DNA from 4 places in the Streptomyces sp. NPDC107546 genome. Region 2 is predicted to be linked to each of the others. Evidence: riboswitches for the same ligand, from Rfam matches in the RefSeq annotation. Region 2 holds a riboswitch; each other region holds the start of a gene.
What was found. Region 2 has a riboswitch for cobalamin ahead of nicT (Nickel transporter NicT). Riboswitches for the same ligand answer to the same signal wherever they lie in the genome.
Positions count from the first base shown of each region.

Region 1: another riboswitch for cobalamin. It lies ahead of ACZ7L1_RS31565 (CbtB domain-containing protein); the one in region 2 lies ahead of nicT (Nickel transporter NicT).
Region 3: another riboswitch for cobalamin. It lies ahead of ACZ7L1_RS04665 (cobalamin biosynthesis protein); the one in region 2 lies ahead of nicT (Nickel transporter NicT).
Region 4: another riboswitch for cobalamin. It lies ahead of ACZ7L1_RS30380 (ribonucleoside-diphosphate reductase subunit alpha); the one in region 2 lies ahead of nicT (Nickel transporter NicT).

Region 1 is NZ_JBVKBA010000031.1:15,427-20,732, reverse strand. It holds gene ACZ7L1_RS31580 (MFS transporter) at 1-643, shown strand, start outside; gene ACZ7L1_RS31575 (alkaline phosphatase) at 804-2,168, shown strand; gene ACZ7L1_RS31570 (CbtA family protein) at 2,289-3,056, opposite strand; gene ACZ7L1_RS31565 (CbtB domain-containing protein) at 3,078-3,299, opposite strand; cobalamin riboswitch at 3,335-3,491, opposite strand; gene ACZ7L1_RS31560 (histidine phosphatase family protein) at 3,585-4,166, shown strand; gene ACZ7L1_RS31555 (hypothetical protein) at 4,196-4,531, opposite strand; gene ACZ7L1_RS31550 (ATP-dependent DNA ligase) at 4,646-5,306, opposite strand, start outside.
Region 2 is NZ_JBVKBA010000001.1:153,005-158,310, forward strand. It holds gene ACZ7L1_RS00675 (hypothetical protein) at 1-370, shown strand, start outside; gene ACZ7L1_RS00680 (YcnI family copper-binding membrane protein) at 410-1,177, shown strand; gene nicT (Nickel transporter NicT) at 1,199-2,302, opposite strand; cobalamin riboswitch at 2,331-2,540, opposite strand; gene ACZ7L1_RS00690 (ArsR/SmtB family transcription factor) at 2,632-2,979, shown strand; gene ACZ7L1_RS00695 (hypothetical protein) at 2,987-4,732, opposite strand; gene ACZ7L1_RS00700 (molybdopterin-dependent oxidoreductase) at 4,911-5,306, opposite strand, start outside.
Region 3 is NZ_JBVKBA010000002.1:463,720-469,025, forward strand. It holds gene ACZ7L1_RS04660 (cobyric acid synthase) at 1-1,415, opposite strand, end outside; gene ACZ7L1_RS04665 (cobalamin biosynthesis protein) at 1,412-2,368, opposite strand; cobalamin riboswitch at 2,469-2,609, opposite strand; gene ACZ7L1_RS04670 (DUF397 domain-containing protein) at 2,716-2,979, shown strand; gene ACZ7L1_RS04675 (hypothetical protein) at 2,880-3,188, shown strand; gene ACZ7L1_RS04680 (hypothetical protein) at 3,289-3,504, opposite strand; gene ACZ7L1_RS04685 (inorganic phosphate transporter) at 3,518-4,828, opposite strand; gene ACZ7L1_RS04690 (class II aldolase/adducin family protein) at 5,234-5,306, shown strand, end outside.
Region 4 is NZ_JBVKBA010000028.1:31-5,336, reverse strand. It holds gene mctP (monocarboxylate uptake permease MctP) at 1-902, shown strand, start outside; gene ACZ7L1_RS30385 (GNAT family N-acetyltransferase) at 983-1,492, shown strand; cobalamin riboswitch at 1,545-1,681, shown strand; gene ACZ7L1_RS30380 (ribonucleoside-diphosphate reductase subunit alpha) at 1,803-4,190, shown strand; gene ACZ7L1_RS30375 (ribonucleotide-diphosphate reductase subunit beta) at 4,190-5,203, shown strand.

The DNA.
Region 1 (5,306 bases), on a different contig from region 2:
GGCGCAGTGGCGCACGGTCGCGGCCAACAGGCCCTTCCTGCTCTTCTCCGCCGCGATGATCGGCTCCTACGTCCTGACGTTCCAGGTCTACCTCGCCCTGCCGCTCGCTGCGGGGGACGCCCTCGGCCCGCGGGGTACGACGGCCACCAGCGGACTGTTCGTCGTCTCGGCCGCGGTGGCCGTGGCCGGACAACTGCGCCTGACCGGCTGGGCGAAACAGCGGTGGCAGCCGGCCGAGGCACTGGTACGGGGACTGGCCGCCATGGGACTGGCGTTCCTGCCGCTCGCACTGACTACCAGAGGATCCTCCGCCACGGCGGTCGGCTGCCTGGTTGTGGCCGTGGTGCTCCTCGCGGCCGGATCCGCGGTGGTCTACCCGTTCGAGATGGACACGGTCGTCACCCTGTCCGGCGACCGCTTGGTCGCCACCCATTACGGCTTCTACAACACCCTCTCCGGCCTCGGTGTCACCCTCGGCAACCTCGCCACCGGCGCTCTCTGGGACTTCGCGCAGGGACACGACGCTCTCTGGCTGACCTGGTGCGCCCTGACCACTACAGGGCTGGGGTGCGCGGCATCGGTTGCCGCCCTGGCCCGCACGGGACGCCTGACGGTACGACAGCCGCAGCCCGTCGCGGCGTAAGACGAGCCAGGAGGCCCGGCCCGCCTGGTCCGGGCCTCCCGCAGGTTACCTACCGTATGCATTCTCACGACCAGTCATTTACCTTGCCTTTGTCAACACCTGGTGGTCTGGCTCCGTTGGTTCCCGCTCCGTACACCGGACGCTTCAAGGAGTCGTATCGATGGCCAGACCCTCCCGCCGTCACCTCACGGTCGCCACCGCGCTGCTCGCCGCCTCCACGGCCGCCGTGGCCGCCACCACCGCCGCCGGCGCCTTCGACAGCAAGGAGCAGGCGAAGAACGCGATCCAGGGCGGGAAGGCGAAGAACGTCATCCTGCTCATCGGTGACGGCATGGGCGATTCGGAGATCACCCTCGCCCGCGACTACACCGTCGGTGCAGGCGGCCGTCTGAACATGGACAAGTTCCCGCTGACCGGCGCCTACACCACCTACGCGGTCCACGCCGACGGCACCCCGGACTACGTCACCGACTCCGCCGCCAGCGGCACGGGCTGGGCCACCGGCGTAAAGACGGTCAACGGCCGCATCTCCAAGACACCTGGCACCGACAAGGCCGTCCCCACCCTGCTGGAATTGGCGCAGAAGAACGGCTACGCCACCGGCAGCGTCACCACCGCCGAACTCACCGACGCCACCCCGGCCGTGCTCGCCTCCCACGTCACCGACCGCTCCTGCCAGGGACCGGCCGACATGGCCAAGTGCCCGACCGACACCCTCGCGGCCGGCGGCCCCGGCTCGATCGCCGAGCAGTCCGTCAACCACAAGGTCGACGTCCTCTTCGGCGGCGGCAAGCAGCGATTCGACCAGAAGGTCACCAACGGCACGTACAAGGGCCTGACCGTCACCGAGCAGGCGCAGAAGCTCGGCTACCAGGTCGTCACCGACAACGTGGGCCTCACAAACGTGAAGGTGGGCAAGCCGGTGCTGGGCCTGTTCGCCACCGGCAACGTGCCGGTCGAGTGGACCGGCAAGCCGGCCGCGGTCGGCGGCACCGCCCCGCAACGCTGCATGACATCCAACCCGAACCGCCCGGCCACGACCCCCAGCCTCGCGGACTCCGCCACCAAGGCGATCCAGCTCCTGGAGGCCAAGCAGAAGCAGGCCCACTCCAAGCAGGGCTTCTTCCTGCAGATCGAGGGCGCCTCCATCGACAAGCAGGACCACGCCGCCGACCCCTGCGGCCAGATCGGCGAGACCGCCGCCTTCGACCGGGCGGTGAAGGTCGCCCGCGACTACGCGGCCAAGCACCCCGACACCCTCGTCGTCACCACCGCCGACCACGGCCACACAAGCCAGATCGTCCCGCTGGAGGCCACCCCGCCCGGCCAGTCCTCGACGCTGATCACCAACGAGGGCCAGCAGCTGAAGGTCAACTACTCGACCAACACCCCGGGCCAGTCCCAGGAGCACACCGGCACCCAGGTCCGCATCGCGGCCCAGGGCCCGCTGGCGTACCGCGTCCTCGGCGTCACCAACCAGACCGACCTGTTCACCACGATCCGCGAGGCCCTGCGCCTGCGCTGAGCCCAGCGAACCGATGGGCGGCCGAAGGCCCCGACCCGCGTGAGGGTCGGGGCCTTGGGCACCTTCTCAGCCTGCCTTCTTGACCCGTGGCGAACGGGCTGAGCCTGCCGAGGAGCATCGTCAGCGGGGAACCGGAGCCGCCCCCGCCCTCGCCCCCTGCACGGTCGCCTGTTCCGCGGCCTTCGGGGCCAGCACCCGCTCGGCGAGCAGCCCGAAGACGAGCCCGAAGGCAGTCCACAGGGTCAATTGGATGGCCAGGGCCGAAAGGCGGAACTGCCAGAGCAGGGTGGCCGAGAAGTCCTTCGGCACCTCGTTGACAGCCGGCAGGAACACGTACGCCAGCCCGATGGCCAGGATGAAGAACGCCCCTGCGGCCACCGTCGCGTTCCAGTTGCCCAGGCGCGGTCCCAGCCGCTTGCCGAGGATCACCGTGGCGATCGCCAGCAGCACACTGAGCAGCATCATCAGGAAGTACAGAGTGGTGCGCTTGCCGATGGTGTCGGGGTCGCCCACGGACGGCGGGTTGGCGGGGTACTTCAGGAACGGCACGACATACACGGCGATCAGTCCGGCCGCCGCGAGGAGCAGCGCGCTCGCGCGCGGCCCGAAGCGGCCGATCCGGCCGAGCGCGAAGCAGTACGCGAGGGCGGCGATACCGCCGAACGCGACGCCGTAGACGAGGACTCCGGTGGCCAGGCCACCGGTGGACTGCATCGTGCGGCTGACGACCTCCATGCCGTGCTCGTGAGAGTGCGCCTCCTCATAGGCGATGGCCGAGTCGACGCGCGGCTCACCGAGGAAGTAGGCGACGACGAGGGCGAGCAGGCCCGCGGCGAGTCCCGCGAGCATGCCACGCACCAGCAGATTTCGGACGGTTGCCGAGTTCATGGGGCGGGTTCCTCGCCGCCGTCAGTGGCAGGGGAAGCCGAGCAGGTGGCGGGCGTCGTGCACCCACTCGTGCACATCCTCGCCGGACATCACGGAGGTGGCGCCCTGCTCGGCGCCGACGAAGTAGAGCAGAACCAGCATCAGGACGCCGAAGAAGACCGCCCAGGGGACGATCGCGCCGATCGGCAGCTTGGCCGGTGCAGCGGTGGGGGTGGTGGTCGGCTGAGCGACGGACTGCGCCATGGCAGAACCTCCTGGGGAACTCGCGTCCCGTCTCGGTGGTGCACAGGACGACGGCGCGGGTCTGACTTGTCCACCACACAACGAAAGATGTGTCGTGGGGGCTTACAGTGGCGCGACCGTGCCGGAATCCCACCGGCTTCCGCGATCCGTCGTCGATATCGCCGAGAAGGTACCGCGAAGCGGAGGTGCGGCCAAGGGCGCACGGGCGCTGACGGGGGCGCGTCAGGCCGCCGTTTTCTGTGAACGCCCTGTGACAGCAGGGCTGTCGACCGCGAGAGTGAGCACGTGACGAGCCGAGTGATGTTGATCTCACCAGCTATGAACGCGTCCCTGCGCGCGGCTCGCTTCGACGACGGGTGCTCACTTGACGCGATCGGGGCGGCGCACGCCCGCTCGGCGGCAGGCGCCCTTTCTCGAGCCGGGCGAGCGCTTGCCTCCCCCACCGTCCGCTGCCGACAGACGGCCACCGCGCTCGGCCTCGACGCCGACGACGAACCCGTACTGGCCGGCCTAGACATGGGTCGATGGCGTGGCCGGACGCTCGACGAGGTGGGCGCCGCCGAGCCGGACGCGGTGGCCGTGTGGCTGTCCGACCCGGCAGCCGTCCCGCACGGCGGGGAGTCGGTGCACGAGTTGTGTGAGCGGGTCGCGGCCTGGCTGGACGAGGCCGCGCAGTTCTCCGGCCGGACAGTCGCCGTTGTCGAACCGGATGTCGTACGGGCCGTGACCGTCCGGGTGCTGTGGGCCCCGGAGCCGTCCTTTTGGCGGATTGATGTACCGCCGCTGACTGCAGCCGCGTTCAGTGGCCGCGCCGGGCGCTGGAACCTGACACTTGGCCGACCGCTCGGGCGAGCCGACGACGACTGACAGAGACCGGCGCGGCATACGCGGCCGTGTCAGCTGCCGCCCACTCCCAGCGCCGCCAGTAGCACCAGCAGCAGAGTGGCTGCGCCAAGAACACCGTGGGCGGCGACCACCGGGACCGGCAGGCGCCGTTCCGCGGGCGTCGTCTCATCCCCCGTGGCGGCGGTGGGGTAGAGGGGCAGCCAGCGGGCAAGCATGGTGAGGCCGAGGAGGGCGACGGCGACGAGGATGCAGGACGTCCACGCCAGGGCCGCCCGGTCGGCGACCAGGTAGATGATCCAGACGACCAGCCCGGCCGCCGCTATCAGCGTTCCGACCCGGTACTGCCGGTGGCCCGGGCCACCGACGCGGGCCGGGTGGGACAGCACTTGCTTGGAGTGAGGGAAAGAAACGGGCGGGATAGGCGGCACAGCCGCGGCTGGGGAACAGGGCGCGCGCTCAGCCGGTTGCGCGTCGGCACGGCCGCCGCGCCCGTGCCGCCGTCAGCGTGGCCGCGACGCCAGGCGGGGGACGTCGGCGGGAGAGAGGTCGGGGCGGGCACGGTGCAGGTGTGCGGGGTGGCGCCACCGGCCGGAGGCGTCGCGGGCGACGTCGACGCCGACTTCCACCACCAACTCCGGTTCCATCAGCGTGACGTCCAGCGTCTCCCGACTGCCCCACCCGGCGGAGAACGACCAGCCCGTCCACGGATGACCGCGCCGCGCCGGGGCGAGTAGCCCGGCGACCGTGCTGCTCGCCGTCCGGGCGAGAGTGGTGGTGCGGCCGACGTACTGAAGGCGGCCGCGGTCGTCGAACCTGCCGAGCAGCAGAGTGCGCGGAGAGGCGAGTGTGCCGGTGACTGCGCTGACGATCGCTTCGGTGGTCTCGCGCACCTTGTACTTCCGCCAACCGCGCACCGCGGGCTCGTACACGCTGTCCAACCGCTTGAACAGCACGCCCTCCATCCCGACCGACGCCCACGTCAGCCACTCACGCACGGTGTCCGGGTCGGTGGTCGACGGGCACAGCACCCACGGGGCCGACAGCCGGCGCGCGGCGAACACGGACTCCAGCGCGGCCCTGCGCCGCCGATACGGCCATCCGGTCGTGTCGGTCCCGGACAGCCGCAGCAGATCGAACGCGACAAAGTGGGCCGGCCACTCG
Region 2 (5,306 bases):
TCTCGCCTTCGACGCGGCCGGGCCGGCACAGATGCCGATGCGCATGCCGGGCATGGCGCACGGCATGCCCGGCATGTCCATGGCCGCCCCGCCGCACGCCATGACCTCGCACGCCGTCGCCGCCCACCTGGCCGCCGCCCTGCTGGCCTCCTGGTGTCTGCGGCGCGGTGAGGCCGCCCTGTGGTCGCTGCTGCGCAAGGCCGCCGCCTTCGTCCCGCGCCTCGCCGTCCGGTGGCGTACGGCACCGCTGCCCGCGTACGTCCCGCCGCCGCGCCCCTACGCCCGCCGACACCGGCTCCCCGGACAGACGCTGCTCCGCCACGCCCTCCATCGGCGCGGCCCGCCCCCGGCAACCCCGTACACCGTCTGAACCCCCAACGCCCAGTACCAGTACGGAGCTTGCCCACCCATGTCCCCGATGCGTACCACCCTGCGCCGCGCCATCACCGTCACCGCACTCGCCGCCGCCGGTGTCCTCACCGCGGCCGGCGCGGCCTTCGCCCATGTCACCGTCCACCCCGAGAGCTACGCCAAGGGCGCCACCGACGGTGTGCTGACCTTCCGGGTGCCCAACGAGGAGGACACCGCCGCGACCACCAAGGTGCAGGTCTTCCTGCCCACCGACCACCCGATCCTGGGGGTGCTGGTCAGCCCGCAGGACGGCTGGACGGCGCAGGTGACCACCACCAAGCTCAAGACCCCGGTCAAGACGGACGACGGCACCATCACCGACGCCGTCTCCCAGATCACCTGGACCGGCGGCCGCATCCGGCACGGCCAGTACCAGGACTTCAACGTCGCCTTCGGTCAACTTCCGCAGGACACCGACCAGTTGACGTTCAAGACGCTGCAGACCTACTCCGACGGAAACGTCGTCCGCTGGATCGAGGAGGCCCAGAAGGGGCAGGACGAGCCGGAGAACCCGGCGCCGGTGCTCCAGCTGACCGCCAAGGGCACGGCGAAGGGCGGCGGTTCCACCGCGGCACCCGCGGGTGCCGCGGAGAAGCCGAGTGCCACCACGACCAAGGCCGCGGCCACCAGTGACTCCACCGCCCGCGGGCTCGGCATCGCCGGTCTGGTCGTCGGTGTCCTGGGCCTTGCCGCCGCGGGCTTCGCGATCGCCCGCGGCCGCAGCGGCGGGTCCTCAGGCACCTCTCACACGCCCTCGTCCGAGTGACCGGATCCCGTCCCGCCGGCGTCACCTGCCGTCGGCGGGACGGGGAGCCCAGCGCTCCTCGACCTTCGCCAGCCGCCAGTACGTGAGGGCCGCCGCCCACACCGCCACGAACACCCCGACGATGACGAAGCCCACGTTGTCGAGATCCAGCCCGGCGATCCAGCCCGTCACCGCGTCCCGCAGGTCCAGCTTGTCGTGCAGCACTCCGACCAGCTCGATCGTGCCGATCAGGAAGGCCACCGCGATCGACAGCCCGGTGATGGTGAGGTTGTAGAACACCTTGCGCACCGGGTTGGAGAAGGCCCACTGGTAGGCGAAGTTCATGAACGTGCCGTCGAGGGTGTCGAAGAGGCTCATCCCGGCCGCGAACAGCAGCGGCAGGCACAGGATCGCGTACCAGGGCAGCCCGGCCGCCGCCCCGCTGCCCGCCATCACCATCAGCGTGACCTCGGTCGCGGTGTCGAAGCCCAGGCCGAACAGGAAGCCGAGCGGGAACATCTGCCCGGGGCGGCTGACGGACCTGGTGAGGCGGCCGAGGATCCGGTTCATGAACCCCCTGGAATTCAGGTGGGCTTCCAGCTCCCGCTCGTCGTACGTCCCCGCCCGCATCGCCCGGAACACCCGCAGGATGCCCATCAGCGCCACCAGGTTGAGGGCCGCGATGAGATAGAGGAACGAGCCGGAGATCGTCGTGCCCAGCACGCCGAGCACCTGGTGCGTACGGGAGTTCTCGTTCATCAGCCGCCCGGCGAGCTGGGTGCCCCCGGCGATCAGCGCGGCGAGCACCACCACCACGCTGGAGTGCCCGAGCGCGAACCAGAACCCGACCGACACCGGGCGCTTGCCGTCCGCCATCAGCTTGCGGGTGGTGTTGTCGATGGCCGCGATGTGGTCGGCGTCGAAGGCGTGCCGCATGCCCAGTGTGTACGCGGTGACGCCGAGCCCGATTCCGAACGCCTTGGAGCCCATCTCGTAGTGCTCGGGCACCACCAGCAGGAACAGTACGCCGAACGCGGCCACGTGCAGGGCGGCGATCACCGCCAGCAGCCCGGCGGTCCGCAGGGTGTCCTCGCGCCGCCAACGGAAGGAGGCGGCCTCGGGCAGGGCAGGGTCGGGCAGGGTCATACGGTCACGCTCCAGCACCTCGTGGATCACTTCGTGAGATGCCGTGGCCGGTCTCCTGGCTGACGGATCAACGCGCCCGCCCCTGCCTTCCCGGTCGACGTGCGACCAGTGGCGCCGCCCGCTGGAGGCGGGCGGCACGGGACGGGAACTCCCCGATCACAGTGGCGAGGGCCGCTCCGGCCTGAGTCCCTGGGGACTTTCACCGGTCTTCCCGAACACCACGGCCCGGCCACCTTAGGGCCGGGGCGGCGACGCCTGCAAGACTGCACAGTTGCGCAGGTATCCCCAGGTATCGAAGATCACACAGGGGCGCCTGGGAGAATGCGCGCATGCATCTCGTCCCCGCCGACCGCGCCGGCAGGCGCACCATCGACGGCCACCGGGTCTGCGAGGCCATCGAGGCCATCGGCGCCCCCGAGGCCGTACGCACCTGGGCCGACCGCTTCTCGCTGCTGGCCGACCCCGGTCGGCTCGCCCTGCTGCTGGCCCTGCACCGGGCCGGGCCGCTCGCCGTCTCCGACCTGGCGGTGGCGACGGGCATGAACGACCCGGCCGTCTCGCAGGCGCTGCGGCTGCTGCGGACGGCCGAGGTGGTGGCGGGTGAGAAGGAGGGGCGGATCGTCCGCTACCGCGTGATCGACCCCTTGGTGAACGAACTGCTCAGGCAAGTGACCTGATCAGGCATCACTTCTTATGCGAGGCCGGGACCTTCTGCGCTGCCAGGTGGATGTCCTGACTCGACAGCGTCATCGGCGACGCCGTGAAGGCCCGCAGCCGGATGCGGGTTCCCTTCTTGGGTATGGCGAAGCCCTTGCCCGGTGCCTGGATCCGGTACGTCGCCGAGGCGTGGGCGCCGACGGACGACGGGCCCTGGAGCACCTTCCAATAGCGGCTCATGCCCTGGCCGGTGGTCACCGCGAAGTGGGGCTCGACGGCGGAGTCGCCGGTGTTGTTCACCCGGACGGTGAGCGTCTTGACGGTCTGAGGGGTGGTCCGGGTCGAGCCGACGGCCTGCATCCGCAACGGCGGCTTACCGGTCGCCGCCACCGCCGCGGCCGCCAGGGCCGGCGCCACCAGGGCCCCGGCCAACACCGCGCGGGCCGTCCGCCGACCGTGCAGCAGCCGGGGCTGCCAGGCGGTGGCGAACGCGGAGGGCGGCACGGTGACCGCGGCCGCCAGCCACAGCGGCGTCATCATCAGGTAGTAGCCGTCCTGCGAACGGGTCGCCAGGAAGAACGCGCACCAGGGAAGCACGGTCGCCGCCGGACCCAACCGGCGCACGAACAGTACGAACAGAGCCAGCAGACCCGCCGCCAGCAGCATGCTGGCGTGCGAGTACCACGACAGGCGGTCGCTGCCGTCGGTGTAGTACAGGGAGATGCCGACCAGGCCCTGGCCGTGGATGATCGCGCCCTGGGTGAGCGGCAGCGCGATGCCCTCGATCCACGTGCGCGGCTCGGTCACGATGAAGTAGGCGTTGATCAGCAGCCACGTTCCGGCGGCGATGCCCACGATCCGCCCCACGGCGCGGGCCGCCTCGCGCGCCCCCAGTTCGCCGCGACGCAACGCGTAGACACCGGCGAGCAGGAACGGCGTCAGGAACCACGGCAGTTGCTGGCTGGCGCAGGCCGCGCCCAGGCAGGCCGCCCGCGCCCAGTCGGCCGGGCCGCCCGTGCCCATCCGCGTCCAGCGCACCACCACCGGGATCAGGAACGCCAGCGCGACGATCGCCGGGTAGCCGAGCCGGGCGTACATCGGGATCATGCCGAAGCCCAGGCAGACCATGGTGGCCGCCGAGCGCCACGGCGTCGGCAGCATCTTCCACATGACGATCGTGCCGAGCGCGATCGCGGTGGTGGGGACCAGGACCTCGGGCAGCGCGCCGTGGCCCATCCACAGCAGCGGCGCGGTGAGGATCGCGGTCAGCGGCGGATAGCCGTAGGTGAAGTCGTAGCCGCCGTCCACCGTCTGGGTGTAGGCGACGGTGCTGTGGTGCCCGAACAGCCAGGGCCAGGCCTGCCCGTACACCGGGTCGCCGTGCAGTAGTTCGCGGGCGGCCTGGATGGTGAGGATCGACTCGTCGCTGTAGTCGTGCAGCGCGCCGGCCGCGCAGTAGACGAGCGTGATCGCCGTCACCAGGACCACGAGATCCAGGCGCGCCAGCGAGCGGCTGCGCCGCACCACCAGCGTCAGGACGCCCGTCACCAGGATCGACGCGTAGCAGACGGAGATCACCGCGGCGATCGGCGGCTGATGGCTGGCAGCGCTGTTCCACACGTTGCGCGTGCCGATCAACAGGCTGATGTTCGCGAGCAACGTGAGAATGCGGTGCCACTGTGCGGGAGCCCCGTCCGGCTCCGCCTCCCCCCGTGCCACCAGCGGGAGCACCCAGCGGGCGCTTGTCGACGGCTTCACTTCTGCCACATGCACGGAAGGACGCTAGGAGGAGATCATGAACGTCGAGCGCCCGGAGGTGAAGAGCCCGGTAGCAGCGAGGTGAAGAGAGCTCGTACGGGGGGTTGCGCCGACGGTTGCCCGCTGCCTGCCGGCCACCGTCGAGGCCCTGTGCGCCGCCTCAGTAGATGTCATCGAGACACTGGGCGCCGCCTCAGTAGACGTCCCGCACATACCGCTTCTCCGCCGCGAGCTGCTTCACATACGCGGCCGCCTCCGCCTCGCTCAGGCCGCCGTGCAGGACGGCGATGTCCCGCAGCGCCTGGTCCACGTCCCTGGCCATGCGGGAGGCGTCCCCGCAGACGTAGAAGCGGGCGCCCTCCCGCAGCCAGTGCCACAGCTCGGGGCCGTGCTCGCGCATCCGGTCCTGGACGTAGACCTTGGCGCGCTGGTCGCGGGAGAAGGCGGTGTCGAGGCGCGTCAGCACGCCGTCCTCCCGCAGCTTCGTCAGCTCCTCCTCGTAGTAGAAGTCGGTGGCGCGGTGCTGCTCGCCGAAGAACAGCCAGTTCGGTGCGGTGTGCCCGAGTGCACGGCGTTCCTGGAGGAAACC
Region 3 (5,306 bases), on a different contig from region 2:
ATCAGGTCGCCGAGCCGGTCGAGCTGCTCCTCGCGCAGCGCGGCGAACGACGTGTCGGGGGCCGGCACGAAGCGGCGCTCCGCGGCGGCGGCCACCTCGCGCAGGAAGGCCCGCCGGAAGCCGTCCGACTCCAGGGACCCGTGCCAGTGGGTGCCCCAGGTCTGTCCGACCCGGCAGCCGTCGAGGAAGGGTGTGCCGCCGGTGATGTCGGCGACCCCGTGGTGGATCTCGTACCCCTCCACGGACTCGCCGAGGGCTTCCCCCGCCGGCCGGGTGAGGGTCTTGTCGCGGGCGAACCGCACCCGCACGGGCAGCACTCCGAGCCCGTCCACGTGCCCCCTGCGGCTCTCCACCTCGTCCTCGATGTGCTCGCCGAGGATCTGGAAGCCGCCGCAGACGCCGAGGATCGGCCGCCCCTCAGCGGCCCTTCGGACGAGGGCGTCCGCGAGGCCGCGCTCGCGCAGCCACTCCAGGGCGCGGACGGTTCCCCGGGTCCCCGGGATCACCACGAGGTCCGCGTCCGCCAGTTCCTCCGGCCGGTCCACGAACCGGACGACCACACCCGGCTCGGCGGCCAGCGCGTCCACGTCCGTGAAGTTGGACATGAGAGGGATGGCGCAGACGGCGACGCGCAGCACGTCCTCGCCGACGGGGGCGGTCACCTCGGACTCGCGGACCGCGCCCCGCAGGGACACCCTGAGCCCGTCCTCCTCGTCGATCCCGAGCCCGTGCCGGAACGGCAGGACGCCGTAGGTGCGCCGCCCGGTGAGGTCCCGCAGCATGTCGAGGCCCGGTTCCAGCAGGCTGACGTCCCCGCGGAACTTGTTGACCAGGAATCCGGCGACGAGTTCCTGGTCCTCGGGGGAGAGCAGCGCCACCGTCCCGAAGAAGGACGCGAAGACGCCGCCGCGGTCGATGTCACCGACGACGAGGACGGGCAGCCGGGCGTTGCGGGCGATGCCCATGTTCACGATGTCGGTGCGCCGCAGGTTGATCTCCGCCGGACTGCCGGCCCCCTCACAGATCACCGCGTCATACGTGCCCCGCAGCTCGGCCAGGCAGTCCAGCACGGTGCCGAGGAGCCGCTGCTGCCGCCCCCCGTGGTACCCGCGCGCGCTCAGTTCACCGACCGGCTTGCCCAGCAGCACGACCTGGCTGCTCTGCTCGCCACCCGGCTTGAGCAGCACGGGGTTCATCAGCGCGGTCGGCTCGACGCGGCACGCCTGGGCCTGCATGGCCTGCGCCCGTCCGATCTCTGCGCCCTCTCGGGTGACGAAGGAGTTCAGAGACATGTTCTGCGCCTTGAACGGCGCGACCTTGACCCCCCGCCGTACGAGCCAGCGGCAGATCCCGGCGGTGACGACGCTCTTGCCGGCGTCGGAGGTGGTACCGGCGACGAGGAGTCCGCCGCTCATGACGTCCGTCCCTTCGCGAGAAGCCTTCGGGCCACCAGGCGCCCGGCGACCGTGATGCCGAGCGCGAGCCCGCCCACGCGCCGGGAGAGCCGTACGGCCCGCTCGATGTCGTCCGTACGGACGGCGCGCCCCGCCGTGTTGAGCACGGGCCGGTGCTCCACGCGCCCCCCGTACGACAGCGTCCCGCCCAGCCGCACGCCCAGGGCCCCCGCGAACGACGCCTCCACGGGCCCGGCGTTGGGGCTCGGGTGCTTCGCGGCATCGGCACGCCAGGCCCGCACCGCGCCCCGCGGGTCGGGCCCCGCCGCTGCCGCGAGAACGGCCGTGAGTCGTGCCCCCGGCCATCCCGCGATGTCGTCGAGGCGTGCCGAGGCCCATCCGTAGCGCCGGTAACGGGGCGACTTGTGCCCGACCATGGCGTCGAGCGTGTTGACGGCGCGGAAACCCACGAGACCGGGCACCCCGGCGACCGCTCCCCAGGTGAGCGCGCCCACCACGGCGTCGGAGGTGTTCTCGGCGACGGACTCGACGACCGCCCGGGCGATCCCGTCCGCGTCCAGCGCCTGCGGATCGCGCCCGCACAGATGCGGCAGCCGGGCGCGCGCGGCATCGACGTCCCCCGCCTCCAGGGCGCGCCCGATGGCGCGTGCCTCCCGGGCGAGCGACGTGCCCCCGACCACGGCCCAGGTGGCGGCGGCGGTCAGGGCCGTGGCGGCGGTACGGGAGGGACGTACGGCGGACGCGGCGAGCGCCGCCACTGTCACGGCGCCCCCGGCGCAGACGGCGGTGTGCAGCGCGCCCCACCCGCGGTGGTCCCGCCACAACACCCGTTCCACGGCCGCCGCGGCCCGCCCGAACGCGGCGACCGGATGCCCGCGGCGTGGATCGCCCAGCAGGTGGTCACCGAGGAGACCGGCGGCGGCGCCGTACGCGAAGACGCGATCGGCACCCATCGGCTCAGCCGACCGTGCGGTCGGACAGAACCCGGTGACAGAACCTCAATCGGCAGCCGCGCATGGCGATATGTCCTCACTCAGGGTGTCCACGCCCTGGTTCGACGAGACCGGCGGCGAGAGTTCCTGGCTCCCGGGGAGTTCTTCCCCGGTGACAGTGGCGGGACCGCGCCGGACTCGCACCGGCTTCCTCTCCTGCCGCCGTACTGGCTCCGGCAGTCCACCACGCGCCCAGAACAGCCGTCAACTTGCTCTTGACCTGCGACGCTGCGGTGTGCCGAGTCCCACACCACTGAAATCGCGTCAGTTGCCCGAATCACGCCTTTCGTTGTGAAGTGGCGGTCGAAGTGGGCGGTCCAGGGGCGCGCGTTCCGGCGCGTGACTCGAAACGGCGCACCGGTCCGGTGCTCGTCTTTCGCCGTACGGCGGGGTGTGCTTTGCTGGCCGAACTCGAGAAACCCGGCAGTGGACGGCGTCCGAGCGAACCGTCCAGAGGACGGGAGGGACCCACATGGGGGACAGGGCCAAGGAATTCTCGGCAGGCGCGGGAGGTCCCCACGCGCCGCATCTCTCGCTGGCGGCGGCGGCTCCGCTGGCACTCTTCTCCCTGACGACGGGGATGTTCGCGGTCGGCATCGGTGCCCTGGCGGCGCTGCTGGTGCCCGGAACCCCGGCGCGGGCCCTCGTGTGGCTGGTGGTCACCCTCGTGGCCGCCGCCTGCGCGGGGCTGTGGTGGGGCCTCACTCCGGTCACGGAGCGTCTCCGTGTCCTGGGCCGGGCGACGGCGGCTGTCCGGCAACGCGACTCGCGAACCCCTTGACCCCTTTACTCCGGGAACGTGGGAAACCCCCGCAGCGACATCGCTGCGGGGGTGACTCGCAGCGACAGCGCTGCGGGGTGATTCCGAAGTGCTCCGGCCGTCAGGCGACGATCAGATGGATCCCGTACGCGACCGCCGCCGCGCACGCAGCGAAACAGGCGTAGGCGCCGGTGGCCGCCAGGGCGGCCGTGCCGCCCCGGGCCGCGTCCTTCTTGGTGAGGCCCACGACGCCCAGGGTGAACAGGGCCACCAGGGCCACGGTGACTCCGAGGCTGACGCCGAAGACGGAGCCGAGGGCTGCCCAGTCGATCTTCATGAGTGGTGATTCCTTAAACCGTGGCGGCGGGGGCCGGCTCAGCGGAGGGGCCGGCGTCCGGAGCCGGGATCGTGGCCTGCAGGTCGGTGGTGGCGTCCGTGTCCGCCGGGGCGGTGCCGGGCGCCGCGCTGTCGGCCGCGGCGGCGTCGGCCGCGGCGACGGGGCCCGCCGGGGGCGGGATGACCGCCGCGATCGCCGCGGTGACGACGCCCGCGGGCTCCGTCTCGACGTCGTTGACGTTGTCCACCGTGACCGGCTTGCGGCGCGAGAGCGTCCAGATGACACCGGCGCCGGCGACCAGCAGCACGCCGGTGGCGACCGTGCCCCAGGTGCCCTGCTTGGTGAGGAGTTCGGCGCCCGCGCCGACCAGGCCGGCCGCCGGGAGCGTCAGCACCCACGCGGTCAGCATCCGGGTCGCGGTGGACCAGCGGACCACGCCGCCCTTGCGGCCGAGGCCCGCGCCCATGACGGCGCCGGAGCAGACCTGGGTGGTGGAGAGCGAGAAGCCGAGGTGCGAGGAGGCGAGGATCGCGGTCGCCGCGCTGGTCTGGGCGGCGAAGCCCTGCTGCGGCGCCAGGTCCGTCAGGCCCTTGCCGAGGGTGCGGATGATGCGCCAGCCGCCCAGGTAGGTGCCGAGCGCGATGGCCAGGCCGGCCGAGACGATGACCCAGGTGGGAGGGTTCGAGCCGGGGGCGAGGACACCGCCGGTGACCAGGGCCAGCGTGATGATGCCCATCGTCTTCTGCGCGTCGTTCGTGCCGTGGGCCAGGGAGACCAGCCCGGCCGAGGCGATCGACCCGGCGCGATAGCCCTTCGCGGTCGCCTTCTCGTCGGCGCGGCTGCCGATCACGTACGACAGGCGCGTGGCGAGCATCGAGGCGAGGCCCGCCACGAGCGGCGCGGCCACCGCGGGGATCAGGACCTTGGTGACGATCGTCGAGCCGTTCACCGCGGACCAGCCCGCCGAGGTGACGGCGGCACCGATCAGACCACCGAAGAGAGCGTGGGAGGAGCTGGAGGGCAGACCGAGGAGCCAGGTCAGCAGGTTCCACAGGATGGCGCCCACCAGGGCGGCGAAGATCACTTCGACGCGTATGCCCTGTTCGTTGATGATGCCGCCGGAGATCGTCTTGGCGACCTCGACGGACAGGAAGGCGCCGAGGAGGTTCAGCGCGGCGGACATCGCCACCGCCGTCTTGGGCCTCAGGGCGCCGGTCGAGATGGTCGTCGCCATCGCGTTGGCTGTGTCGTGGAAACCGTTCGTGAAATCGAACACGAGAGCGGTGACGATCACGATTCCGAGGAGGAGCGTGATGTGTTCCATTTACCCAGGCTTCTGTGGGAGGTCAGTGGCTGTTGGACCGTAGGCAACCTGGGTGAACGGAAGATGAACTGAGACCGGCTGGAGGGTGTACCGATCAGCGTATTTGCGTTCCGCTTGTGGTCGGCCGACGGGGGGCGCAGCCTCGAACGAAGCTGGAATTCAGGCCTCCGGAAGCCTTGGCGTGCCTCAGGGGGCCGCGCCGGGCTCTCCGTCGGCTCGTCGCGAACCGCTTCAGTCGGTCCCGGGGCCCGTTGAAGAGATTTCGGTCACCCTCCGGGCTCCCGTGGTCGGGTACCGCCTCCCGGGGGAGGTACGTCCGTATATGCGTCCTTACGGCCCCGTGGCTCCCGGCCCACAGGTGCGCCGGGCCATCCCCGCGCGGACCCCGCCTGGCAGGATCGCGGCATGGCCGATCAGCGACATGACGCAGGGGACGCCCGGGAGGCCGTACGGCAGGGGCAGGGGCGGGGGCCGGGTG
Region 4 (5,306 bases), on a different contig from region 2:
AGCCGCGCGGGGCCCTCGCGCCCTCGGAGGCGACTCAGTGGACGTACGCCACGCTGGCGCTGGGCTCGGCGCTCGCGCTGTTCATGTACCCGCACTCGATCACCGCGACGCTGTCCTCGCGCAGCCGTGAGGTGATCCGCCGCAACACCACGATCCTGCCGCTGTACTCGCTGATGCTGGGCCTGCTGGCGCTGCTGGGCTTCATGGCGATCGCCGCGGGTGTGAAGGTCAAGAACGGGCAGCTGGCGATTCCGCAGCTGTTCGAGAACATGTTCCCGGACTGGTTCGCCGGTGTGGCCTTCGCGGCGATCGGCATCGGCGCGCTGGTGCCCGCGGCGATCATGTCGATCGCGGCCGCGAACCTCTTCACCCGCAACATCTACAAGGACTTCATCAAGCCGGACGCCACGGCAGCAGAGGAGACCAGGGTCTCCAAGATCGTCTCGCTGCTGGTGAAGGTGGGCGCCCTGGTCTTCGTCCTGACCATGGACAAGACGGTCGCCATCAACTTCCAGCTGCTCGGCGGCATCTGGATCCTGCAGACCTTCCCGGCCCTGGTCGGCGGTCTGTTCACCCGCTGGTTCCACCGCTGGGCGCTGCTGGCGGGCTGGGCGGTCGGCATGGTCTACGGCACGCTGGCGGCGTACGGTGTCGCGTCCCCGACCCAGCCGCACTTCGGCGGCTCCGCCAAGGAGATCCCCGGCATCGGGGAGATCGGCTACATCGGCCTGACGGCGTTCGTGCTGAACGTGGTGGTCACGGTGGTGCTGACGTTCGTCCTGAAGGCGCTGAAGGCTCCGGAGGGCATCGACGAGACCAGGCCGGAGGACTACACGGCGGACGCGGGCGACCCGGGGGTGCAGGTGGAGCTGCCGCCGGCCACGGCCGGCGCCTCGCACTGAGTCCCCGTCGTACGCGGGTCAGCGGGCCGACGGAGAAATCCGGCGGCCCGTTGTCGTACCCGTCCGGCACACTCGGCCCCATGGACCTCATCATCCGGCAGGCGACCCCCGACGAGTACGACAGGCTCGGCGAGATCACGGCGCAGGCCTACCTCCAGGACGGCCTCCTCGACTTCGGCGAGAGCGACGCCTACCTCGACGAACTGAAGGACGTGGCGGGGCGGGCCGCCGCGGCAGAGGTGCTGGTGGCCGTGGCGGACGGGCATGTGCTCGGCGGCGTCACCTTCGTACCGACCGGCGGCGGTCCCATGGCCGACATCGCGGGACCGAAGGAGGCCGAGATACGGATGCTCGCGGTCGCGCACGCCGCCCGCGGCCGCGGCGCTGGAGAGGCTCTCGTCCGGGCCTGCGTCGACCGCGCACGGGCCACTGACGGCTGCGTACGCCTCGTCCTGTCGACCCAGCGCACGATGCGCACCGCCCACCGCATCTATGAACGCCTGGGCTTCGTTCGCACACCCGAGCGGGACTGGAACCCCCTCCCCCATCTCGACGACATCACTCTCCTCACCTACGAGTTGACGCTCTGAGGCAGCAGCGACACAACATCTGGTGGTGACACCGCAGCCCAGCACAAGATGTATGCTCATGCTCGCTGTCGCCGCAGGGGAATCCGGTGCGAATCCGGAACTGTCCCGCAACGGTGTACTCGTACACGTATGCCCGCATGCCGTCGTACGAGCGTCAGTCCGAGGACCTGCCGACAGCGCGCCCGGCCGTCCGGTCCGGGTGCCCTGACGTCCGGGCCTCGTGGAATGGGCCGGTGGACGCGACGCCGCGTGCGCTCGTGAGCTGCCCTGCCCTCCGCCAGGCCCCGTGCCGAGCGAGGGAGAGCCCCACGTGACCATCGCGCCAGCCGATCCGGCTTCAGCCGCAGGCCTGGAAACCGACGGTCCCGGTGCCGCGCTGCTGCGGACCCTGACCGAGCTGACCGCCGACCTTCCCGACGCCGACCCCGGCCGGGTCGCCGCGGCCGCGTTGCGCGGCCGGTCCGCCCGCGCCGACGAGGCCGAGCTGCGCGAGCTGGCCACGGAGGCGGCCGCGGGCCTCATCTCCGAGGACCCCGCCTACTCGAAGCTGGCCGCCCGCCTGCTGACCATCGGCATTCGCGCCGAGGCCGCCTCCCAGGGCGTCACGTCGTTCACCGAGTCCATCGCCGTGGGCCACCGGGAAGGCCTCATCGCGGACCGCACCGCCGCGTTCGTGCGCCTGCACGCCGACCGTCTCGACGCCCTGGTGGACGAGCGGGCCGACGACCGCTTCGGCTACTTCGGCCTGCGTACCCTGCACAGCCGCTACCTGCTGCGGCACCCGATCACCCGCAAGGTCGTCGAGACGCCCCAGCACTTCATGCTCCGCGTCGCCTCCGGGCTCGCCGAGGACACTGCGCTCGATCCACAGACGGACAGCCGGTCGGTGGACGACGTCGCCGCGCTCTACGGGCTCATGAGCCGCCTCGACTACCTCCCGTCCTCCCCCACCCTCTTCAACTCCGGCACCCGGCACCCCCAGATGTCGTCCTGCTACCTCCTCGACTCCCCGAAGGACGAGCTGGACTCCCTCTACGAGCGCTACCACCAGGTCGCCCGCCTCTCCAAGCACGCCGGCGGCATCGGCATCGCCTTCTCCCGCATCCGCTCCCGCGGCTCCCTGATCCGCGGCACCAACGGGCACTCCAACGGCATCGTCCCGTTCCTGAAGACCCTCGACGCCTCGGTCGCCGCCGTGAACCAGGGCGGCCGGCGCAAGGGTGCCGCCGCCGTCTACCTGGAGACCTGGCACTCCGACATCGAGGAGTTCCTGGAGCTGCGGGACAACACCGGCGAGGACGCCCGCCGCACCCACAACCTCAACCTGGCGCACTGGATCCCGGACGAGTTCATGCGCCGCGTCGACGCCGACGAGCAGTGGTCGCTGTTCTCCCCCTCGGACGTGCCCGAGCTGGTCGACCTGTGGGGCGAGGAGTTCGACGCCGCCTACCGCAGGGCCGAGGCGGCAGGGCTGGCGAAGAAGACGATCCCCGCCCGGGACCTGTACGGCCGCATGATGCGCACCCTCGCGCAGACCGGCAACGGCTGGATGACGTTCAAGGACGCCGCCAACCGCACGGCCAACCAGACGGCCGAGCCGGGCCACGTGATCCACTCCTCCAACCTCTGCACGGAGATCCTGGAGGTCACGGACGACGGGGAGACGGCGGTCTGCAACCTCGGGTCGGTCAACCTGGGCGCGTTCGTGGCCGACGGCGACATGGACTGGGAGCGGCTGGACGCCACCGTCCGCACCGCCGTCACCTTCCTCGACCGCGTCGTCGACATCAACTTCTACCCCACCGAGCAGGCGGCCCGCTCCAACGCCAGGTGGCGTCCTGTCGGCCTCGGTGTGATGGGCCTGCAGGACGTCTTCTTCAAGCTGCGGCTGCCCTTCGACTCCCCCGAGGCCAAGGCCTTGTCCACGCGGATCGCCGAGCGCATCATGCTCGCCGCGTTCGAGACCTCCGCCGACCTCGCCGAACGCCACGGCCCGCTCCCGGCCTGGGAGAAGACCCGTACCGCCCGGGGCGTGCTGCACCCCGACCACTACGACGTCGAGCCGGCCTGGCCGGAGCGCTGGGCGATCCTGCGGGAACGCATCGCCGCTGTCGGGATGCGCAACTCGCTGCTGCTCGCCATCGCGCCCACCGCGACCATCGCGTCCATCGCGGGCGCCTACGAATGCATCGAGCCCCAGGTCTCCAACCTGTTCAAGCGCGAGACGCTTTCCGGCGAGTTCCTCCAGGTCAACTCGTACCTGGTGCAGGACCTCAAGGCGCTCGGCGTCTGGGACGCGCGCACCCGCGAGGCGCTGCGTGACGCGAACGGCTCGGTGCAGTCCTTCTCCTGGATCCCCGAGGACGTCCGGAAGCTCTACCGCACGGCCTGGGAGATCCCGCAGCGAGGTCTGATCGACATGGCCGCCGCGCGCACCCCGTTCCTGGACCAGGCCCAGTCACTGAACCTGTTCATGGAGACGCCGACCATCGGCAAGCTCTCCTCGATGTACGCGTACGCCTGGAAGCAGGGCCTGAAGACGACGTACTACCTGCGTTCCCGCCCGGCGACCCGTATCGCGCGCGCCGCCCAGGGCCGGGCCCAGTCCCAGAAGCCCATCCCCGTCCAGCAGGCCGCCGACCCCGAAGCGGTCGCCTGCTCCCTGGAAAACCCCGAGTCCTGCGAGGCCTGCCAGTAATGACCACCCGACCCCAGAACCTGCTCGACCCGGGCTTCGAGCTGACCCTGCGCCCCATGCGCTACCCCGACTTCTACGAGCGCTACCGGGACGCCATCAAGAACACCTGGACCGTGGAGGAGGTCGACCTCCACTCGGACGTCGCCGACCTCGCCAAGCTCACCCCGGGCGAGCAGCACCTGATCGGCCGCCTGGTGGCCTTCTTCGCGACCGGCGACTCGATCGTGGCCAACAACCTGGTGCTGACCCTCTACAAGCACATCAACTCCCCCGAGGCGCGCCTGTACCTGTCGAGGCAGCTCTTCGAGGAGGCCGTCCACGTCCAGTTCTACCTGACGCTCCTGGACACCTACCTTCCTGACCCGGACGACCGGGCGGCGGCCTTCGCGGCCGTGGAGAACATCCCGTCCATCCGCGAGAAGGCCGAGTTCTGCTTCACGTGGATGGACTCGGTCGACAAGATCGAGCGCCTGGAGACCGAGGCGGACCGCCGTCGGTTCCTCCTCAACCTCATCTGCTTCGCCGCGTGCATCGAGGGCCTGTTCTTCTATGGCGCCTTCGCGTACGTCTACTGGTTCCGCAGCCGGGGCCTGCTGCACGGCCTGGCCACCGGCACCAACTGGGTGTTCCGCGACGAGACGATGCACATGTCGTTCGCGTTCGACGTCGTGGACACCGTCCGCAAGGAGGAGCCGGACCTCTTCGACGACGAGCTCCAGCAGCAGGTCACCGACATGCTCCGGGAGGCTGTCGAGGCCGAGCTGCAGTTCGCCCGCGACCTGTGCGGTGACGGCCTGCCGGGCATGAACACCGACTCGATGCGGCAGTACCTGGAGTGCGTCGCCGACCAGCGCCTCACGCGACTCGGGTTCGCCCCGGTGTACGGCTCGGAGAACCCCTTCTCCTTCATGGAGCTGCAGGGCGTTCAGGAGCTGACCAACTTCTTCGAGCGGCGTTCGTCGGCGTACCAGGTCGCGGTGGAGGGCACCGTCGACCTGGACGAGGACTTCTGAACGCCTGCCGGCGCAGGTTCGGGGGGGCCGCGGGGCGCCCGAACCCCTGCCCCATGCGAGGGGGCAACGGGGGAGGGGCCACCACAAAAACCCAGACGGGGGG